2 regions of the Bradyrhizobium sp. 22 genome follow, and region 2 is predicted to be linked to the other one. Evidence: riboswitches for the same ligand, from Rfam matches in the RefSeq annotation. Region 2 holds a riboswitch; the other holds the start of a gene.
What was found. Region 2 has a riboswitch for cobalamin ahead of K410_RS0114500 (DUF1636 family protein). Riboswitches for the same ligand answer to the same signal wherever they lie in the genome.
Positions count from the first base shown of each region.

Region 1: linked by a shared signal. The riboswitch ahead of K410_RS0118245 (TonB-dependent receptor) and the one ahead of K410_RS0114500 (DUF1636 family protein) in region 2 are both predicted to bind cobalamin.

Region 1 covers NZ_KI519399.1:3,561,817-3,569,918, reverse strand. Annotated here, with positions in the region: gene K410_RS0118260 (tetratricopeptide repeat protein) at 1-351, opposite strand, end outside; gene ilvD (dihydroxy-acid dehydratase) at 338-2,059, opposite strand; gene K410_RS0118250 (hypothetical protein) at 3,527-4,108, opposite strand; gene K410_RS0118245 (TonB-dependent receptor) at 4,164-6,401, opposite strand; cobalamin riboswitch at 6,516-6,729, opposite strand; gene K410_RS0118240 (hypothetical protein) at 6,769-7,032, opposite strand; gene K410_RS0118235 (hypothetical protein) at 7,141-7,353, opposite strand; gene K410_RS40400 (hypothetical protein) at 7,502-7,678, opposite strand; gene K410_RS0118225 (adenylate/guanylate cyclase domain-containing protein) at 7,785-8,102, opposite strand, start outside.
Region 2 covers NZ_KI519399.1:2,803,894-2,811,995, forward strand. Annotated here, with positions in the region: gene cbiB (adenosylcobinamide-phosphate synthase CbiB) at 1-370, shown strand, start outside; gene cobD (threonine-phosphate decarboxylase CobD) at 382-1,347, shown strand; gene K410_RS0114490 (cobyric acid synthase) at 1,336-2,784, opposite strand; gene cobO (cob(I)yrinic acid a,c-diamide adenosyltransferase) at 2,790-3,425, opposite strand; cobalamin riboswitch at 3,466-3,685, shown strand; gene K410_RS0114500 (DUF1636 family protein) at 3,780-4,154, shown strand; gene cobW (cobalamin biosynthesis protein CobW) at 4,151-5,185, shown strand; gene cobN (cobaltochelatase subunit CobN) at 5,185-8,102, shown strand, end outside.

The DNA.
Region 1 (8,102 bases), 760 kb from region 2:
CGACGGGCTGTCCTCGGCATGCGCGTTGGCGATCCGGCTGAAATACTCGAAGGCGCGCAGATCGTCCTGGGCGACGCCGTCGCCATTGGCGTACATCCGGCCGAGCTTCCACTGCGCGATGGGGTGGCCGCCCTCGGCTGCATATTGCAGCGCACTGAGCGAGGTCTCCTGCGGCACGGCCGCCGGCGCGACCTTGCCGCGCGCGGTCGCCGCGGTCCCCGGCAGGGTGGTCACGACCGGGATGGTCGCGTCCTTGGGGTTGACGGGCGCGCCGTCAAAGGCGAGCGCCGGCGCGGCCAGCGCACTAGCCCCCAACACAAACGCAACTATGGCACGCCTAGATGTCCGCATAGCACTGTTTCTCGTGCGCGCCGCCCGGATGGGTCACTGCCCCCCCGACCGCTGGTCCAACCTGCTGAGCATACTTCCAGAGCGCACCCGACGTGTGGTTAGTCGCGCGAGCGCTCCATTTGGTCTTGCGCTGGGCGAGCTCGGCGTCGCTCAATTTTACGTTAAGGGTCCCATTGACCGCGTCGATCTCGATGATGTCGCCGTCCTCGAGCAGCCCGATCGGGCCGCCGATGGCGGCTTCCGGGCCGACATGGCCGATGCAGAAGCCGCGGGTGGCGCCGGAGAAGCGGCCGTCGGTGATGAGCGCGATCTTGCCGCCCATGCCCTGGCCGGTCAGCGCCGCGGTGGTCTGGAGCATTTCCCGCATGCCGGGGCCGCCCTTCGGCCCCTCGTAGCGGATCACGATGACTTCGCCTTCGCGGTAGGTGCGGTTCTGGACCGCCTCGAACGCATCCTCCTCACGGTCGAAGCACCTGGCCGGACCGGTGAACCTGAGGCTGGACATTCCCGCGACTTTCACGATCGCACCTTCTGGCGCCAAATTGCCCTTCAGACCGACCACACCGCCTGTCACGGTGATGGGCTTGTCTGCCGGGTGCACCACGTCCTGGTGCGGATTCCACTTCACGCTCTTGAGGTTTTCGGCGATCGTGCGGCCCGTGACGGTAAGGCAATCACCGTGCAGGAAGCCGTTGTCGAGCAGCGTCTTCATCAGAAGCGGTATGCCACCTACTTCAAACATGTCTTTGGCGACATAACGGCCGCCCGGCTTCAAATCCGCGACATATGGTGTCTTTTTGAAGATTTCGGCGACGTCGAATAAGTCAAACTTGATGCCGCATTCATGCGCGATCGCCGGCAGGTGCAGCGCAGCATTGGTCGAGCCGCCGGAGGCCGCGACCACGGCAGCCGCGTTCTCCAGGGCCTTGCGGGTGACGATGTCGCGCGGCCGGATGTTGGACGCGATCAGGTCCATGATTTTCTCGCCCGCGGTCATGCAGAAGGCGTCGCGGATTTCATACGGTGCCGGGGCACCGGCCGAGTAAGGCAGGGCGAGGCCGATCGCCTCGGAGACGGTCGCCATGGTGTTGGCGGTGAACTGCGCGCCGCAGGCGCCTGCCGAGGGGCACGCCACGCGCTCGATCTCGTCGAGGTCCTCGTCCGACATGGCCCCGACCGAGTGCTTGCCGACGGCCTCGAACATGTCCTGCACGGTGACCTGCTGCCCACGGAACGTGCCGGGCAGGATCGAGCCGCCATAGATGAAGATCGAGGGCACGTTGAGGCGGACCATCGCCATCATCATGCCGGGCAGCGACTTGTCGCAGCCGGCGAGGCCGACCAGGGCGTCATAGGCGTGGCCGCGAACGGTGAGCTCGACGGAATCGGCGATGCATTCGCGCGACGGCAGCGACGAGCGCATGCCGTCGTGCCCCATGGCGATGCCGTCGGTCACGGTGATGGTGCAGAACTCGCGCGGGGTGCCGCCGGCCGACGCCACGCCCTTCTTCACCGCCTGAGCCTGGCGCATCAGCGCAATGTTGCAGGGCGCAGCTTCGTTCCAGCACGAAGCGACGCCGACGAAGGGCTGGTGGATCTGCTCGGTGGTCAGACCCATGGCGTAGAAATAGGACCGATGCGGCGCGCGCGCAGGGCCTTCCGTCACGTGACGGCTCGGCAGCCTCTGCTTGTCAAACTTCGCGCCCATCGCAAACCAGCTTCCCCGGTCGACCCTTTCAGACCCGAAAAATCAGAGCCAAGATTTGTATCGACCTTGGGATTTTCCGGCGCCGCCTGGGACCGCCGCTGCCCTTCAAAAACTTAGAGTGATTTTATTCATGTTCGGGTGTGGCCAAAAAGCGGCGGTGATGCGAACCACCGGCGATGACGGTTAAATCCGGAATGAGTGTTGCGTAGACAGCACATTCGTTACCGGGAAGACACGGGTTGGCATACTTGGATACCCCGCAAGGAAGGCAATACACAACCTCTGATTTCAAAACTCGGAAGCGCTCCAGCGTGGCGCTGAATGACAGAAACAGACACAAAGTGAGTCGCCTCGATCGCTCCGCCGTGTCCCGGACAAGCCGCAACGCGCGAGCGTTGCGGCGCAGAGCCGGGACCCAGGGCGACACGGTCCAATGCCGCGACATGGGCCCCGGCTCTGCAGCGCACCGTACCGGACGATGCTTCGCATCGCCGGGGACGCTGCGCTGCGTCCGGGGCACGCGAGCGAGCTGGTCCTCCAATCACCCCTGTCATTCCCCGCCACCGGGTCTCGCCTTCGGCGAGCCCGATGACAGGCTCCGGCGGGCAATCCAGTACGCCGCGGCTTGTCGGATTGACCTCTGGCGTCTCTGGAATACTGGATCGCCCGCTTTCGCGGGCGATGACATCGCGTGTGTGGCGACGGGCATGCCTTTTCGCTCTCGCGGCTCAAATTCGCCCGAGCTTTGCTTGCGTCTCCACCCTCAAATCCAAGAGGGCGCAGGGAAGGCCGGGTGCTGACAACGCACCCGCGGTCTGCTGCGCAAAATGCACACGCAGAAGAACCGCACAGCAGCATACAGGTGGTGCCGATCACTCGGCCTTCCCTGCGCGATGGTCGGACGGCTTATGCCGCGCTCTCCCGGGAGCCGAATGTCCTTCTGGCCTCCCTCGCCCCGCGGATTGGATGATGCAGTCTGCCCGGTTGGGCTCGCTCGCACCTCCGCGGTAGGCTTGACCGTAGCAACGACGGCCGGGACCACACGGTTTTGCCGTACGCACGGCCCGCCATGTCGCCGCAGTATTCCCGGCCCTTGTACACGGAACCGGAAACTTACAGACGAGACGAAGCCTAGCAGCGCCGTTCGTCACACGCGGGGTTCGGGCTCACAGGGACTACCCGCCCTGCCCGTCCCCTCTCGTGCCGACGCTGCCGCGTCCACCGCAAGCCCGGCTCGCGATCAAGACGACCTCGAGATCGCCCCTCCTGGTTGAGCCGGGATGGGCGACACATACGCCCTTTCCGAATTTCGGTAAAGTAGAATATTTTCGCGCTGATGGATTGACAGAGACCGACACAGGCACGGTGCCGTAGCCCGGATCGAGCGCAAGCGTAATCCGGGACGATGCGAGATGCCGGGCGAGCGGCCCCGGATTGCGCTGCGCTCCACCGGGCTACAAGAAGCACTCACGCCGACGTCGCGCCCTTGCGGCCGAACGGATCGACCATACGGACGATCTCGCAGACGGCGACGAGGCCGGCGAGCCAGGCGGCGCTGGTCAGGCCGATGCGCATCACGATCGCGGCAGTGAAGGCGCCCTCGCCGCCGAGGAACGGCGTTGGGGCGAGCAGCGCGAGCTCGTAAATCCCATAGGCGACGACGAGCATGATCGCGAGCAGCAGCGGCGTGCGGTGCTGGGGCAGCAGGCCGAGCACCGTCGACGAGGCCGCGGTCGACAGCAACGCAGCCACACCGATGACCAAACCCCAGGCGATCGTGCCGGCGTCAACGGGATAATGCAGCACGCCGAAACCGATGGTCTGGTTCACGAGCCAGGCGCCGGTGACGACGAGCAGCGCCGGACGCAGCGGCAGCATCGCCGCGGCCACGACGGCGAAGGCCGCGAACGGCGTTGCGCAGGCGAACGCAAAGCTGGCCAGCGCGCATGACGCCGTCAGCAGCGCAAAGCAGAAAATGGGCGCAAGGCGCGGCGCGACCGGCTGAAGCCGGAGACGGCCGTCGTGAGGCAGCTGGATGCTGCCAGCCATGACGTCAGGAAGCATGGGTGAATTCCTTCTGTTTCGGATGCCGTTCCATTTGAGATCAAAACGAGGCGCCGGCCTTGAGCAGATAGGTACGGCCGGGCAGCGGATAGGCACTGAAGCGGCCGTCCGTGAAGGTGCTGGCGATGGCGTAGTCGTAGTAGAGCGCATTCAGCACATTGTTGACGCCGAGGGACCAGAAGTAGCGCTCGTACTGGCCGCTGAGTTTGAGGTCGATCGTGCCGCCGGCCGGGATCGGCTTCTGGGTGCCCGCCTGGTCGTTGTCCATGCGCCGCTCGCTCCAGAAGCGCGCAGTGGCATCGAGCACCACGTAGTTCTGCCAGATGTTCCAGCTGACACCCGCACTCGCCGTATAGCGCGACACCAGCGGCACGTCGTTGCCGGCCCAGATGCCTTCGCGGAAGACCGCGCGGGTATAGGCCATGCCGGAGCGCAGCAGCAGGGTGTCGTTGACGCGATAGGACAGACTGGTCTCCGAGCCGTAGCGCCGGGTCGGATCGAGATTGGTGTTGTAGAACAGGACCGGGTTGAAATGGACCTCGTTGGTGAGGTCCATCAGATAGAGACTGCTCTGCAGCTGCAGACCGCCGCCCCTGATGCGCAGACCGCCCTCGATGTCCTGCGAGGTCTGGGTCTTGAGCTGGAACGTTTGCGGGATCGCGGCGAAAGTCAGGGGATCGAAGGACGGCCCCGAGGACAGGCGCTCGTCGACGTCAGGCGTGCGGAACGCGCGCGCGGCGCGAGCGAACAGCGAGACCACGTCGTTGAGACGATGCTCGGCCCCGAGATGCAGCGCATATTGGGTCTCGTCGCTCGTCAGCGGCAGCGCACCGATATCGGCATTGAACGGCGCCGCCGCGTCGAAATTGTCGCGTGCCGCAAGACGGACGTTCTGCACCCGCGCGCCGTAGGAGATGTCGGTCGTGGGCAGCACGCCCAATGTGTGCTGGAAATAACCCGCGACCGTCTGCTGCCGGAGGTCGTAATTGTGCCAGGCGGCGAGCCCCTGCCCGGCGCCGCGGTTCTGCGCAAAGCTCGCATCGTAATAATCGATGCCGGTCAGGAGCTGCGACGGCAGGCCGAGCAGCAGGCTCTTCACGCTGAGCCGCGGCGTAATCGACCAGTTCGTCAGTTGGGACTCGACATAAGTCGAGGTGAAGAAGGCCGGAACCGGCGTCGGGCTGGAGAAGAACGTACTCTGCTGCTGCTTGTCGCGCACACCGCCGTCGACGATGAGATCGACGCCGTTGACCAAAGTCTTGGTGAACCCGGCCGTTGCGCTGAAGCCCTGCTGGTTGGCGGCATTGAAGGGCGTGCTGGTGCCTCGGCGGTTGGTCCTGAGCTCGTCGAGGCCGATCGAGGGATCGACGGTGCGGCCGCCCGGCAGCCGCAGCTCCTGATTATCGCCGGTGATGGTGAGAAACGCGCTCAGGCCCGGCGTGGTGTAGTTGAGATTGCCGACACCGTTCTGCTGGGAATAGCGATTGTTGTCGCGATAGCCGTCGGTCCTGACGGCATTGCCGTAGAACGAGGTCGACCATGGACCGGAATTGAGCGAGGTCGAGACGTTGCCGAGCCTGGTGTTGAACGAGCCGAATCCGGCCTCGATGCGCGCAGTCACGGGCGGTCCGCCGGCGCCGGTCCTGGTGACGATGTTGATCACGCCGCCGACCGCGTTGTCGCCGTAAAGCACCGCGCCGGAATTGCCGCGCGTGATCTCGATGCGCTCGATGGAATTGAGCGGGATGGTGGAGAGGTCCACCTGCGCCATGTCGACGTCGTTGAGCCGCCGGCCGTTGACCAGCACCAGCGTGTTGGCGGTGGCAAAGGCGCCGAAGCCGCGCAGGTCCACGCTGGTCTTGGCGCCGATCTGGCCGCCATAGAACGTCGTGATCTGGGCCCCCGGCACCTGCGTGGCGATGATCTCGGCAAGCGTCTGCGACGGCGAATGCGCGATATCCGCGGCCGTGATCACGGTCGTGGCGGCTCCGACGATACCGCCGCCGCCGGCGACAGCCTCCGAGCCCGAGCCGGACGAGCCAGTGCCGTCGATTGCTGGCGCGACGCTCGCGGCTCGCCGCGGCCGCGTCGCCTCGCCCTCACCTGTCGCCCTCGCCCGCGTGCGGTTCTGATCGGCGGGCTTGCTCACCTCGATCGGCGGCAATTGCTCGGCAAGCCCCTGCTGGGCGAAGGCGGAGGACAGATCCAGCGAATGGAACGAGACGGATGCGAGCAGGCCGGCGCTGAGGCGCCGGGCGGCAGAAACGAGACGGGACATTGTTGTCACCTCGGTATGACGTCAGTGGCACGTCACAGCGAACGAGGTTTCACGGCAGAGCGGCGGACTGCTCCGATGAAGCCAATGTCTGTACTCCCCGACCGACATCTTCGCGTGTGACCACGGCTGACGGCAGGTCTCCTGGCTCGCGGGTCGTTACCTTGCGTCGCCTTCCCAGGACCGAGGTTCCCAGTGGCACAGGACGAAAGATTCACCGCTTACAGTTGCGGGGGCAGCCGTGGCGTTGGGACAGATCCCGGCATTGGGACGTCCCGCACCACATTCCCTTTTGATCTCCCTGGGGAGAACCGTCGCCGGCCATTTACGTGTCGCTCCGGCAGCGTGTCAATCGACCGTTGGGCGGCACTCAGGTCCGTCCGCGCGGACGTTGCGCCAGGGCCCAGGCGGCCGTGACGTCGCGCGGCGGAACATCGATGCGTTTGATCGGGGTCAGTTCGCCGGAGGCCGAGACGATCGCGGTTTCCTCGCGGCGGCAGCGCGTGCAGACAAAGCGGACCTCATGCGGAGACGCCGACCAGCTCGACCGCTTCACATTGGCGGCCATCGGCCAGGCCTCGCAATGCGAGCACGACACCAGAAATCGACCGGGATCGAGCATACCCATTTCCATCGGACTCCACGTCCTGCCGCCTCTTCAATGATTAACCCAAGTGAATCGTTCCGGTGCCTAAGCACCGCCAATTGCGAGAGGCAGCTCCGGAGGCGGCCGCCAACGCGCTCAGCGCGCGCCCTTGAGGGTGCAGGAGGTCGAGCAGGTGACGGTGGTGCCGCGATCGCATGCTTTGCAGGCGGCGACGCACTGGTTCAGGTCGCGGGGATTGTAGCTGTAGGCCCGCAAGGGGCAGGCCGGCGTCGTCGAGCCGGTGATGTCCTGCTCCTGGTCGCAGGCCGCCGTCATGAGCGCGAACATGATCACGGCAACGAGGCGCATGGGATGCCCTGTCTAGCACGACAATGACGTTCCGGTGCGCGCTGCATTGCAGCGAACCCCGGCCTTCCCACCACGGGCATCACCTATCAGCGACGCCCGCATGCCATCAGGATGCGCGCCAAACCTTAAGAACGGATTGCAGCCGGCCTCAGGCCGCGGCCTCGGTCGCGATCGCCTGCCGCATGTCGACCGCCAACTGACGGTACTGCTCCGAAAGCTTCAGATAGAACTCGCGCTTGCTGCCATCGGTGGCGAGCTTGGCGATCAGCTCGCATTCGGCGGTGAGCGTCTCAAACCGTTCCAGCCTGTCCTGAAGTTCTGGCATCGGCGTGTCCCCATCAAACGCCTCAAGGACATCCAACCTAAGCCCGGGAAATAGGTCACGGCAAACATCGTTATCGAGCAGAAGCAATTTTTCCGGTGCGGCGGCCCTATTTGCTGTCGAGGCGCCAGGCGCCGTCCCATGCCTCGTCAGGCGGGCTCGCCTTGAGCTGCGCGATGCGGCCGAGCATCGTGCGCGAGGGCCCGTCACCGGGAACGGCTTCGAGGGCCGCGTTGAAGGCAGCGCGCGCCGCATCGAAGCGCCTGATACGATAGGCGGCAAGCGCCTCGGCATAGTGCGTGCGCAGGCTGGCTTGCGCATCGGTGAGCCCGCCCGCCCTCGCCATCACCTCGAAGATCGGCTGCGGCGCGCTCTGGCCGGCGACCGCCAGACGATCGATCTCGCGCAGCTCGAGCCGCGTCCCGAT
Region 2 (8,102 bases):
CGAGCGGCACGAAGCCTTTGGCTGGGCCGCGGCGCGCATCGACGATGTCGCCAATTTCATCCCGGCGCGGCTGACCGGATTCCTGTTCGTGCTGCTGGCGCCGAGGCGGTCCGAGGCGCTGTCATGCATGACGCGCGATGCGCGCCGTCACCGCTCGCCGAATGCCGGCTGGCCCGAAGCGGCGATGGCCGGTGCACTCGGCGTACGGCTCAGCGGTCCGCGCATCTATCACGGCAGCATCACGAACGAACCCTGGCTCAACGAGGGCGCGCGCGATCCGCTTGCCGCGGATATCGGCGAGGGACTGACGGTGTATCGCCGTGCCATGCTGCTGCTCGCCGGCGTGCTTGCGATCCTGGCCTTCGCGTGAAAGAACGGGGCATGCGCGAGCACGGCGGAAATCTCGATCAAGCCCAAAAGCGTTTTGGCGGACGCGCCGAGGACTGGATCGACTTGTCGACCGGCATCAACCGGTTGCCTTATCCCGTGGGCGAGCTGAGCGCGCGTGCGTGGAGCTCGCTGCCCTCGCGTGCCGAGATCGAGGCGCTGCATCAGGCCGCGCGGCACGCCTATCGCACCAACGCGCCGATCGTCGCGCTTGGCGGCGCGCAGGCCGCCATTCAATTGCTGCCGCAGCTCGCGCCGCCCGGCCGCGCGCGTATCCTCGCGCCGACCTATAATGAATATGCAGGCGTGCTGTCGGCCGCGGGCTGGGATGTGCAGGAGACCGGTGAGCTCGACGCGCTGGCCGGTGCGGACCTCGCCGTCGTCGTCAATCCCAACAATCCCGACGGCCGGAATCATGCGCCGAAGGATTTGTTGGCATTGCTGCCGCGCGTCGGCCGCCTCGTGATCGACGAGAGCTTTGCCGACGCCGTTCCGCTGCTGTCGCTTGCGCCCGAAGCGGATCGGCCGGGGCTGCTGGTCCTGCGCTCGTTCGGGAAATTCTACGGGCTTGCCGGCCTGCGGCTGGGCTTTGCCGTCGGCAATGCCGCCGACATCGCCAGACTCGCTGAGCTCTCGGGCCCGTGGCCGGTCTCGGGCGCAGCAATCGCGATCGGCTGCCGCGCCTTGCGCGACGATGCCTGGGCCGGGGCCACATCCGCGCGGCTTGCGCACGACTGCGTCCGCCTCGACGAGATGGCGCGCGCGCAAGCCTGGACCCCGGTCGGCGGCACACCGCTGTTTCGTCTTTACCGGACTCCTGACGCGCTGGCTGCGCAGGAAAAGCTGGCTCATGGCCATATCTGGTCGCGCGTGTTTGTGCGCGAGCCGACATGGCTGCGCCTCGGGCTTCCCGGCAGCGAAGCCGAATGGACACGCCTCGCCGAAGTGCTAGCGCGCTAGCGCGAGCAGGCCTGCGACGTCGAGATGTTTCTCGATGTGATCGGCGAGCGCCTCGAGCGCGCTTTCGACCCGGCCCATATAGGGCTGGTTGCCGGCGGGAATGTCGAGCCCTGCCAGGTACGCCTTGCGGAAATCATCCGACGTGAACAGGCCGTGCAGATAGCTGCCCTGCACGCGGCCGTCGCGCGAGATCGCGCCCTCGGGCTCGCCGTTCAGCTTTGCGAAGGGGCGGATGCGATCCGGTCCGTCGGTGCGTCCGATGTGGATTTCGTAAGCCTGGATCGTCTGCTTTGTGGCGGCATGCACGGCCGCGACACGCGTCAGCGTCTTCTGCGGGCTCATCACCGTCTCGACATCCAGCAGCCCAAGTCCGGGCGTATCGCCTGCGGGGCCCTCGATGCCATCAGGGTCGGCAACGCTGCGCCCCAGCATCTGATATCCGCCGCAGAGGCCGAGCACGTGGCCGCCGCGGCGATGATGCGCGAGCAGGTCGATGTCCCAGCCCTGCGCGCGCAGGAAGGCGAGATCGCCGCGGGTGGATTTCGAGCCGGGGATGATGACGAGGCGGACGTCGCCCGGAATCGCTTCACCTGGGCGCACCATCACGAGATCGACGCCTGGCTCCAGCTTCAGCGGATCGAGATCGTCGAAATTGGCGATGCGCGACAGCGCCAGGCACGCGATCTTGCATTGGCCGGGCTTGCGCGCATCGCTCAGGCCGAGCGCGTCCTCGGCCGGCAACTCGCCGGCGCGGGCAAACCAGGGCAGCACGCCGAAGCCGGGCCAGGCGGTCTTGTGTTCGATCAGCCGGTAGCCATCGTCGAACAGGGTGGGATCGCCGCGGAATTTGTTGATGACGAAGCCCTGGATTATCGCGGCATCCTCGGGGTCGATCACCGTCTTGATGCCGACGAGCTGCGCGATGACGCCGCCGCGGTCGATGTCGCCGACCAGCACGACGGGCACGTCTGCCTTGCGGGCAAAACCCATATTGGCGATGTCGGCCTTGCGCAGGTTGACTTCGGCCGGACTGCCGGCGCCTTCGACCAGCACGAGGTCGGCGCGCGCCTTCAGCCGCTCGAAACTCTCCAGCACCGCGCTCATCAATGACGGCTTCATCGCGGCATAGTCGCGCGCGCGCATTGTCGCGATGCGCTTGCCGTGAACGATGACCTGCGCGCCGATATCGGTCTCGGGCTTCAGCAGCACCGGGTTCATGTCGGTGTGCGGCTCCACGCCGGCGGCGAGCGCCTGCAGCGCCTGCGCGCGTCCGATCTCGCCGCCATCGATCGTGACGGCCGCGTTGTTCGACATGTTCTGCGGCTTGAAGGGGAGCACGCGCAGGTCCCGCCGGGTGAAGGCGCGCGCAAGGCCGGCCACGATGAGCGATTTGCCCACGTCCGAGCCGGCCCCCTGGATCATCAGCGCACGTGCCATCGGGATCAGAACTCGACGCCGGCCTGCGCCTTGATGCCGGAGCGGAAGGGATGCTTGACCAGCGTCATCTCGGTGACGAGATCGGCGATCTCGATCAGCTCGTCCTTGGCGTTGCGTCCGGTGAGCACGACATGCGTCAGCGGCGGCTTCGAGGTGGTCAGGAAGTCGACCACCTCGGCGATGTCGAGATAGTCGTAACGCAGCGCGATGTTGATCTCGTCGAGCACGACCATGCGCAAGCTTTCATCTGATATCAGTTCCTTGGCCTTCTCCCAGCCGGCGCGCGCAGCGGCGATGTCGCGGGCGCGGTCCTGCGTCTCCCAGGTGAAGCCTTCGCCCATGGCGTGGAACTGGCAGAGCTCGCCGAAATGGCCGGTGAGCAGGCGGCGCTCGCCGGTGTCCCAGGCGCCCTTGATGAACTGCACGACCGCGCAGGGGAAGCCATGGGCGACGCAGCGCACGATCATGCCGAAGGCGGAGGACGACTTGCCCTTGCCGGCGCCGGTATGAACGATGATGAGGCCCTTTTCGCCGCTCTTGGTCGCCATGATCTTGTCGCGGGCGGCCTTCTTCTTCGCCATTTTCTGGGCGTGCCTGGCGTCGGTTTCCTCAGGTGTTTGGGTGTCCGGTTCAGGCGTCATTGGATCCGGTCCTTCGGCTTGACAAGAGGCGGCCACCGGCAAATGGTGGCCCGGCGTTGGTTCCTGTCCTATGACAGGCGAAGAGGGAATGCGATAGGGTCCGAATCGGCAAGATTTGGATCCAAAATGCAGCCGCCCCCGCGACCGTGACCGGAGAGATGCCCAAAGCCACTGATTCCCCAGGGAATCGGGAAGGCGGGGATCGAAGGGCAAAACCCTGCTCCGCAAGCCGGGAGACCTGCCAGCGCGGACGAGTTTTGGACCGGCGGACGGGGTGTTCCGCGACGGGGAAACGGGCCTTCTGACGAATGGTCCGTGTGCCTCATCGCCTCCCGCTGTTATCTGGAAGAGGCGATGACCGTCACACTTCATGTCTGCATCACCTGCCGCGCCGGCCAGACGCTTGGCGAGGGCGAGATCACGCCCGGCAAGCGCCTGCACGGTGCGATCCTCGAGGCCGGCGTGCCCGACGGCGTCAATGTGGTTCCCGTCGAATGCCTGTCGGCGTGCAGCCAAGGTTGTTCCGTCGCGCTGAGCGCGCCCGGCCGCTGGTCCTATGTCTATGGCCGCCTGTCGGAGGCGAACGCGCAGGACGTCGCTGCGGGCGCTGCGGCCTACGCGGCCGCGCCTGATGGCCTCGTGCCCTGGCGCAGCCGCCCCGAAATCTTCCGCAAGCAGTCGCTTGCCCGCATTCCCCCCATCGCAATCGTGCCGGAGGCCGCCGAATGAGCTCGCTCGCAAAAGTTCCGGTCACGGTGGTCACCGGTTTCCTCGGCTCCGGCAAGACGACGCTGATCCAGCATCTGCTCGCAAACCCCGACGGCCGGAAGCTCGCGGTGCTCGTCAACGAGTTCGGCAGCGAGGGCGTCGATGGCGAGATATTGAAGTCGTGCGCCGATGCGAACTGTCCGGAAGAGAACATCGTCGAACTCGCCAATGGCTGCATCTGCTGCACCGTCGCCGACGATTTCATTCCGACCATGGAGCAATTGCTGGCGCGGCCGGTGCGGCCCGATCACATCCTGATCGAGACCTCGGGCCTGGCGCTGCCAAAGCCGCTGCTGAAGGCGTTCGACTGGCCAGAGATCCGCTCGCGCATCACGGTCGACGGCGTGATCGCGCTCGCTGATGCCGAGGCCGTGGCGGCGGGCCGCTTCGCGCCAGATCCTGACGCCGTCGAGGCGCAGCGCGCGGCGGACGACAATCTCGACCACGAGACGCCGCTGTCGGAAGTGTTCGAGGACCAGATCGCCTGCGCCGACATCGTGCTGCTGACCAAGGCGGATCTCGCCGGCAGCGCCGGGATCGAAGCCGCCAAGGCCGCGATCATTGCCGAGATGCCGCGCCGCGTGCCGATGCTGCCCATCACCGACGGCGCGATCGACGCCCGCGTCATCCTCGGTCTCGGCGCTGCCGCGGAGAACGATCTCGCCGCGCGCCCCTCGCATCATGACGGCGAGGAGGAGCACGAGCACGATGATTTTGCTTCCGTCGTGATCGACCTTCCTGAGGTCGCCGACGTCGATGCGCTGGTTGCCTCCGTGCAGCGCCTGGCGCGCGAGCAGAACGTGCTGCGCGCCAAAGGCTATATCGCGGTCGCGGGCAAGCCGATGCGTCTCTTGCTTCAGGCCGTGGGCGAGCGCGTGCGTCACCAGTTCGACAAGCCCTGGGGCGCAGGCCTGAGGCAGTCCAAGCTCGTCGTGATCGGCGAGCACGGCGATATCGATGAGGCCGCGATCAGGTCAGGACTTGGTATCTGATGCACGTCGTCTTCCGCGAGAGCCGCGGTCTGGAGGAGACCGCGACGCCCAGAGACATCGGCCAGGATCCGGCCGATCTTGTGGTGCTCTCGTATTCGGATTCCGACCTTGCGGCGTTCGCGGCCGGCTGGCGCCGTGGCCGGAACAGTCTGCCGTCGCTGCGGCTCGCCAATCTCGCGGAGCTGCGTCATCCGCTCTCGGTCGACACCTATATCGAGAAGACGCTGTCGCAGGCGCGCGGCATTCTGGTGAGGCTGATCGGCGGCGAATCCTATTGGCAATACGGGCTCGCTGCGCTCCAACAGCTTGCGAAGGACCGCAACATCGCGCTCGCCGTGCTGCCGGCCGACGGCCGCGATGACGCGCGGCTCGATTCCTACTCGACCTTGCCGGTGTCGACGCTGCGCCGGCTCAAGGTGCTCTGCGACACCGGCGGTCCGGTCGCCGCGCAAGCGGCGATCGCACAGCTCGCGCTGGCCTCGGGACTTTATGCGGGGCCCGTTACCGGCGAGCTGACGGTGCCGGAAATGGGCTTCTACGATCCCGCGCGCGGCGTCATTGCTGCGCCGGCCTCGAGTGCGGGCAGGCCGCTCGCGCTGGTGACGTTCTATCGCTCCTATCTCACCGCTGCCGACACGGCCCCGGTTGATGCGCTGATCGCGGCGCTGCGCGAGAGGGGCTTTGACTCCTACGGCGCGTTTGTCACCTCGTTGAAAGCGCCCGGCGTCGCCGATTGGTTGCGCGCGCATCTCGCGCAACATCCTCCGGCCGCGATCGTCAACGCGACGGCATTCTCGGCCATCGGCGACGACGGCGCGACGCCGTTCGATCAAGCTTCGTGCCCGGTGTTCCAGGTCGCGCTCGCGACGGCGCGGCGCGAGGATTGGGCAGAGTCGCTGCGAGGTCTCTCGCCCGGCGATCTCGCGATGCATGTGGTGTTGCCCGAGGTCGACGGCCGGCTGTTCGCAGGCGTTGTGAGCTTCAAGTCGGCCGCGATGCGCGACCCCGATCTGCAGTTCTCGCATCTGGCGCACACGCCCGATGCGGGGCGTGTGAAGGCCGTCGCCGCGCGCGTTGCGGCCTGGCATCGCCTTGCAAAGAAGCCCGCCGCCGAGAAACGGCTGGCGATCGTGCTCTCGAACTATCCGGGCCGGCCGCATCAGATCGCCCATGCGGTCGGGCTCGATGCGCTGGCTTCGGTGGAAGTCCTGACGTCGGATCTCGCCGAGGCTGGTTTCGATGTCGCGCGGGTTGATGCGCTCGGTGAGACTCTGTTGAAGCAAAAGCTCACCTGGAGCGTTGCAGAATACCGCGCGGCCCTCTCGCGCCTTCCGCAATCCCTGCAAGACGATCTCGCGCAGGCCTGGGGCGCGCCGGAGCACGATCCGAGCTGCCGCGATGGCGCGTTCCGTTTCGCGGCCATCGCGTGCGGCCGCTCCATCATCGCGGTTCAGCCCGAGCGCGGCGATGCAGTCACGCGCGATGCCGATTACCACGATCTCGCCCGTACGCCGCGCCACGCCTATGTCGCGTTCTATCTCTGGCTCCGTGCGCAGCGGATCGATGTCGTCGTGCACATGGGCGCGCATGGCACGCTGGAATGGCTGCCCGGAAAATCCGTGGCGCTGTCGTCTGCGTGCTGGCCGGAAGCGCTGATCGGCGATCTGCCCGTCATCTATCCCTTCATCGTCAACGATCCCGGCGAAGCCGCGCAGGCCAAGCGCCGCATTGGTGCGGTCACGATCGGCCATCTGCCGCCGCCGCTCGCGCAATCCGCGGTGCCGGAAGGCCTGCGCCGGCTCGAACGCCTGCTCGACGAATATTCGACCGCCGATGGTCTCGATCCCGCACGCCGCCAGCGGCTGATCGCGGCGATCCGCGACGAAGCGCGTGCGGCCGGTCTCGAAGACGATCTCGGCCTCGATGCCTCGGCCGCGCCGGCCGAGGCGATTCCGCGGATCGATCGCTTCGTCTGCGATCTCAAGGAAAGCCAGTTCGGCGACGGCCTCCATGTGTTCGGCCGCGGCGCGTGCGGCGAAGCGGAGCGCGATGCGCTGCTTGCTGCGCTTGGCGGCCAGCGCGTCGCGCCGGGCCCGTCGGGCTCGCCCTATCGCGGCCGCCAGGACGTGCTGCCGACCGGGCGCAATCTCTTCGCCGTCGATCCGCGCGCGGTGCCGACGCCGTCCGCGCATGCGCAAGGGATAAAGCTCGCGGAAGAGCTGCTGCGCCGTCACCTGCAGGATCATGGCGACTGGCCGAAGGGCCTGGTGGTCGATCTCTGGGGCTCGGCGACGATGCGCACGGCGGGCGAGGAGTTCGCGATGGCGCTGCATCTGGCCGGCCTCGCACCGCGCTGGGATCACGCCTCCGGCCGCGTCACCGGTTATGACATCATCGCCCCGGCCGAGCTCGGCCGCCCCCGCATCGACGTCACGCTGCGGGTCTCGGGCCTGTTCCGCGACGTCTTTTCCGGCCTTGCGCAATTGTTCGAGGCCGCTTCCGAGGCGCTCGCCGCGCGCGAGGACGAGGGCGAGGAGAATCCGTATCGCCACCGCGCCTCGCGCGTGTTCGCGCCGCGGCCCGGACAATATGGCGTCGGCCTCTCGGCAATCCCCGACGCGTTCACGCCGGAGACGCGTGAGGCCGCCGGCGAAGCCTGGCTGTCGGCCTCGTCCTGGGCATTCTCGGCCGCCGGCGAGATGCAGTACGATCGCGCCGGCATCGAGGCGCGGCTTGGCTCTGCCGATGCCTTCGTCCACGTCCAGGATTTGCCGGAAACCGACCTGCTGCTCGCCGCCGATTATGCCGCGCATGAAGCCGGCGTGGCGGCCGCCGCAGCGCATCTCGGTGCGGCAGGACCATCGCTCTATCATCTCGACACGACACGCCCCGAGCAGCCGCATGCGCGCACGCTGAC